2 regions of the Klebsiella sp. genome follow, and region 1 is predicted to be linked to the other one. Evidence: riboswitches for the same ligand, from Rfam matches in the RefSeq annotation. Region 1 holds a riboswitch; the other holds the start of a gene.
The links. Region 1 has a riboswitch for thiamine pyrophosphate ahead of QVF11_RS23085 (TenA family protein). Riboswitches for the same ligand answer to the same signal wherever they lie in the genome.
Positions count from the first base shown of each region.

Region 2: another riboswitch for thiamine pyrophosphate. It lies ahead of thiC (phosphomethylpyrimidine synthase ThiC); the one in region 1 lies ahead of QVF11_RS23085 (TenA family protein).

Region 1 is NZ_JAPUEW010000078.1:1,446-4,519, forward strand. It holds gene QVF11_RS23080 (Gfo/Idh/MocA family protein) at 1-1,159, shown strand, start outside; TPP riboswitch at 1,359-1,460, shown strand; gene QVF11_RS23085 (TenA family protein) at 1,526-2,221, shown strand; gene QVF11_RS23090 (ABC transporter ATP-binding protein) at 2,218-2,946, shown strand; gene QVF11_RS23095 (ABC transporter permease) at 2,943-3,074, shown strand, end outside.
Region 2 is NZ_JAPUEW010000097.1:10,638-13,711, forward strand. It holds gene nudC (NAD(+) diphosphatase) at 1-527, opposite strand, end outside; gene rsd (sigma D regulator) at 623-1,120, shown strand; TPP riboswitch at 1,175-1,288, shown strand; gene thiC (phosphomethylpyrimidine synthase ThiC) at 1,374-3,074, shown strand, end outside.

The DNA.
Region 1 (3,074 bases):
AAAACCTGTAGGCCGGTCGTTACGTTGGGGCATGGTTGGCGGCGGAGGAAGCAGCCAGATTGGTTATATTCACCGCTCGGCAGCGCTGCGCGACGGTGCGTTTACCCTGCTGGCAGGCGCATTCGATATTGATGCCGAAAGGGGGCGAGAATTTGGTCAGCAGTTGGGGGTGAGCGCTGAACGTTGCTATCCCGACTATAAAACCCTGTTTCGTGAAGAAGCGGCGCGAGAAGACGGTATTGAAGCTGTTTCCATCGCTACGCCGAACAACACTCATTACGAGATTTGCCGGGCGGCGCTGGAAGCCGGGCTGCATGTAGTCTGCGAAAAACCGCTGTGCTTTACTGGCGAAGAGGCCGATGCGCTGGTGGCGCTTAGCGAAAAGCAGCACAAAATCATTGGCGTCACCTATGGCTACGCCGGGCATCAGCTGATTTTGCAGGCCCGACAGATGATTGAACAAGGGCTGCTGGGCGAGATCCGTATCGTCAATATGCAGTTCGCACACGGTTTCCACAATCAGCCGGTAGAGCAGGAAAACCCCAGCACCCGCTGGCGCGTTGACCCGAAATTTGTCGGTCCCAGCTATGTCCTGGGCGACCTGGCCACGCATCCGCTGTTTCTGGCAGAAACCATGGCCCCGAAGCTCAACATTACCCGTCTGATGTGCTCTCGCCAGAGCTTTGTCAAAAGCCGCGCCCCGCTGGAGGATAACGCCCATGTGCTGATGGAATACGACAACGGCGCGATCGGCTCGATGTGGTGCTCGGCGGTCAACAGCGGTTCAATGCACGGGCAGAAAGTACGTATCGTCGGTGAAAAAGCCAGCCTGGAGTGGTGGGATGAACAGCCAAACCAGCTTCGCTATGAAATCCAGGGCGAGCCGGTGCGAATTCTGGAACGCGGGATGGCCTATCTCGATCCGCTAGCCTTGCAGGACGACAGGATCGGCGGCGGTCATCCCGAGGGGCTGTTTGAGGCATGGTCAAACCTGTATCGGCGCTTTGCTATCGCCATGGATGCGACCGATCGCCGCGATGCTGCGCTGCTGGAAAACTTCTGGTATCCGGATGCCAAAGCCGGCGCGCTCGGCGTGCATTGGGTGGAGAACTGCGTGCGTTCGGCGGATAAGGGCGCCAGCTGGGTTGAGTTTCGTTAACCTTCCGTGGGGACATTTGCCCGGTGGCGCTCACCGGGCCTGCAACGGCCTCGATCACCGTAGGCCGGGTAAGGCGTCAGCCGCCACCCGGCAAAATGTCGCACAAAACCACTTTCTCGTGCCACACTATCGTGACAACGTCACATAAAACCAACAAAATCACAGCATTGTAATCAAAAAGCGAATGTCGTATAACATTGGCCAAACCGAGGGGTGTCCCGTGAGGGCTGAGATGGCGTAAGCCGAACCCTTTGAACCTGATCTGGGTCATGCCAGCGAAGGGACGGGTTGGCATTTCCGCCAGTTTTGCGCCATTGCCTGTTCACACTTCAGCACGCCCGGATCTCCCTTTAATCAGGAGGTCCTGTGATTCTTCCCGCGTTTACTCAAGGTCTTTACGGTCATCTGCGCCAGCAGGCCGGTGATGACTGGCAACATTACGTCGCCCACCCCTTTTTGCGCCAACTTGCCGACGGCACCCTGCCCGAACCCGCTTTCCGTCGCTATCTGACCCAGGACTACCTGTTCCTGATCCACTTTGCCCGCAGCTATGCATTGCTGGTCAGCAAACTGCGTACGCTACCGGAAATGCGTACCGCTGCCGCGTCGATGAACGCCATCCTCGACGAACTCCCGCTGCATGTTGGCTACTGCAACAGCTGGGGGCTAAATGAGGTGACAATGGCCAGCGAACCTGAAGCCGCGGAAACCGTCAACTACACCCGCTACGTGCTGGATATTGGTTATTCCGGCGACGCGCTGGATCTGCTGGCGGCGCTGATGCCCTGCGTTGCCGGATACGCGGAAATCGGCCTCGGTCTGCTCCACGATCCCGCGACTAACATCACCACTAATCCTTACGCCTCCTGGATCCGTAACTACGGTGATGAGGGCTACCTGAACGGCGTCAATGCCGCCATTAGCCTGCTGGAAACGCTCTGGCAACAGCGCGGCGGCGAGGCACGTTTTGCTGAACTCAGCACTATTTTTACCACCGCCACGCGGCTGGAAGCTAACTTCTGGCAAATGGGGCTGAATGTCGTCACGGAGCGCCCGGCGTGACTGCGCCCGGCATTACGGTGCGTGGTCTGAGCCTGCGCTTCGGTTCGCGGCTGGTTTTCGACAATCTGACGTTTGATATCCCCGGCGGTCAGTGGGTTTCGCTGCTGGGGGCCAGCGGTGCCGGGAAAACCAGCCTGCTGCGCATTCTCGCCGGGCTGGCAAAAGCAACTGCGGGCGAGGTTCGCGCCAGCGATGGTCAACCGATAGCTAAACGGCTGGCGTGGATGGGGCAAAAAGATCTGCTCTATCCTTGGCTAAACGTGCGTGACAACGTCTCCCTCGGCGCGCGTCTGCGCGGGGAACGGGTTGATACCCAGCGGGTTGCGACTTTATTACAGCAGGTTGGCCTTGAGCATTGCGCTAATGACCGCCCGGCCTCGCTCTCCGGCGGTATGCGCCAGCGGGCGGCGCTGGCTCGCACCCTTTATGAAGACCGACCCATTGTGCTGATGGACGAGCCTTTTTCCGCGCTCGATACCATCACCCGCACGAAAATTCAGACGCTGGCCGCCGAGCTGCTGGTGAACCGCACCGTGGTACTTATCACCCACGATCCGATGGAGGCCTGTCGGCTAAGCCATCGCCTGTTGGTGCTCTCTCCCGCCCCCGGTAATATCGACGATTCACACCGCTTATCCGGCGTACCGCCGCGCGCGCCGGACGATCCGCAGCTATTAACCAGTCAGGCTGAACTGTTACAACAGTTAATAAGGGCTAACGGATGAGCGCAAAACTGTTTCGTGGCTGCGTGGTGTTCTGCGGCCTGCTATTGCTCTGGTGGCTGGCGAGCCGCAGCGGCATTCCCGCTTTCCTGCTGCCTTCTCCTTCGGCGGTAGCCAGCGCGTTGTGGGTC
Region 2 (3,074 bases), on a different contig from region 1:
ATGACCTCACGGGCAACCGTCTGCTCCAGGGTTTCACCGACTTCGACAAACCCGGCCAGCACCGTATGCACACCGTTGCGATGGCGCGTGTGCTGCGCCAGCAAAATAGAATCATCCCGTCGAATAGCAACGATGATGCACGGCGCGATTTGCGGGTAATAACGCTCACGGCAGTGGCTGCATAGCATCGCCCATTCAGTTTTGCTGGGGTGCATCGGATGCCCGCAATAACCGCAGAATTTATGCGAGCGATAGAACTCCGCCAGCTGGATCCCACGTCCCGCCAGTTGAAAAAGGCCAGCATCCTGATCGAGCACCTGACGCAACGATCCCATCTCATGTCGACGTTCCTGACGAACCAGCCACACCGGTTCGCCCTGCCATTCCCCTATGCGCAGCGCGAGTTGCCCCGCAAGATTAAAATTTACCGCTTCGCCATATGGTAATTCCCCATCGGGTAACCATAATTTCTGTTCGTGGCTGACTATCCACCAACCGCGATCTAATTTTTCAATAATACGATCCATATCTATTGCACTACCTTCATTTTACTGGCACTTTTAACATTAAATTTACATTTTGGTGAGCAACGTATTTCTCTTCAAAACTTGCGGAGTCAACCATGTTAAACCAGCTGGAAAACCTGACGGAACGTGTTGGAGGCAGCAATAAACTGGTCGATCGCTGGCTACAAGTACGTAAGCATTTGCTCGTGGCTTACTACAATCTGGTTGGCCTGAAACCTGGCAAAGAATCATTTATGCGGCTTAATGAGAAGGCGCTGGATGATTTTTGTCAAAGTCTGGTGGACTATCTCTCCTCCGGTCATTTTAGTATTTATGAACGCTTTATCGCCGAATTGGAAGGCGATACGCCACTTTTAACCGCCACTAAGCTTTATCCACAACTGCAAGCCAACACCCAGCAAATCATGGATGACTACGACTCTTGCCTCGAAAATGCCATCGATCACGATAACTACCTTGAGTTTCAGCAGGCGTTATCGGATATCGGCGAAGCGCTGGAAGCACGTTTTGCGCTGGAGGATAAACTCATCGCCCTCGCCATCGCCCACAGCCGAAAGGATCCCGTCAGCGACAATATCGCGCCGACGGCTTGAGTTGTCCGCTATTAACGAGTAGTTTACATACATTCCCCCTCTCAGAGAGGGGATGTCATCTTGTCGGAGTGCCCATTTTCCACAGTGGAAAAGGCTGAGACCGTTAATTCGGGATCCGCGGAACCTGATCAGGCTAATACCTGCGAAGGGAACAAGAGTTAACTGCATTTAGCGTCAGCCCATTTGGGCCCGATCGCATCTGTTACTCCATCCGTCGTCTGACAAGCCATATCCTGTTCACCTGGAATGAGCTATGTCTACAACAAAAATGACCCGTCGAGAGCAACGCGAACATGCGCAGCGCTTTATCGACACGCTGGAAGGCACCGCATTTCCCAATTCGCAACGCATCTATATCCGCGGCTCACGTGAAGATCTTCGCGTCCCGATGCGCGAAATTCAGCTGAGCCCGACGCTCATCGGCGGCGCTAAAGATAATCCCCGCTATGAAGCTAACGAAGCCATTCCTGTCTATGACACGTCCGGCCCCTATGGCGACCCGGAGATAGTAATCAATGTCCAACAAGGTCTGGCAAAACTCCGCCAGCCGTGGATTGAAGCGCGTGGCGACTGTGAAGAACTCTGCGATCGCAGCTCGGCATATACCAAACAGCGCCTGTCAGATGATGGCCTCGACGAACTGCGCTTTACCGGCCTGCTAACGCCAAAACGCGCTATCTCCGGGAAATGCGTGACTCAGTTGCACTATGCCCGCCAGGGCGTTGTCACCCCAGAGATGGAGTTCATCGCTATCCGTGAAAACATGGGCCGCGAGCGCATTCGTGGCGAAGTGTTGAGACGCCAGCATCCCGGCGTTGGGTTTGGAGCACGACTGCCGGAGAACATCACCCCGGAATTCGTACGCGATGAAGTCGCTGCCGGGCGCGCGATTATCCCCGCCAATATCAATCACCCTGAGTCAGAACCGATGATAATCGGCCGCAACTTTCTCGTGAAGGTTAACGCCAATATCGGTAACTCAGCGGTCACTTCATCTATTGAAGAAGAGGTCGAGAAGTTGGTGTGGTCCACTCGCTGGGGCGCGGATACGGTGATGGACCTGTCGACCGGCCGCTATATTCACGAAACCCGCGAGTGGATCCTGCGTAACAGTCCGGTACCAATCGGTACCGTGCCGGTCTACCAGGCGTTAGAAAAGGTTAACGGGATCGCCGAAGATCTCTCCTGGGAAGCCTTCCGCGACACGCTGCTGGAGCAGGCCGAACAAGGGGTTGACTACTTTACCATCCATGCCGGCGTGTTGCTACGCTACGTGCCGATGACCGCCAGGCGGCTGACCGGCATTGTTTCACGCGGCGGGTCGATTATGGCGAAGTGGTGCCTCTCCCATCATCAGGAAAACTTCCTTTATCAGCATTTCCGTGAAATCTGTGAAATTTGCGCCACCTATGATGTTTCCCTATCGCTGGGCGATGGCCTTCGTCCAGGTTCCATTCAGGATGCTAACGACGAAGCGCAGTTTGCCGAGCTGCATACGCTGGGCGAGCTAACTAAAATTGCCTGGGAATACGACGTGCAGGTGATGATCGAAGGTCCGGGTCATGTGCCAATGCAGATGATCCAGCGCAATATGACCGAAGAGCTGGAACACTGCCACGAAGCGCCTTTCTACACCTTAGGGCCGCTCACCACCGATATCGCACCGGGCTATGACCACTTCACCTCGGGCATTGGCGCCGCAATGATTGGCTGGTTCGGCTGCGCGATGCTCTGCTACGTCACGCCAAAAGAGCACCTCGGCCTACCAAACAAAGAAGACGTTAAGCAAGGGCTGATTACCTACAAAATCGCCGCCCATGCAGCTGACCTTGCCAAAGGCCATCCCGGCGCGCAGATCCGCGATAACGCCATGTCGAAAGCGCGCTTCGAATTCCGCTGGGAAGATCAGTTTAACCTTGCCCTCGACCCGTTCACCGCTCGCGCGTACCACGAC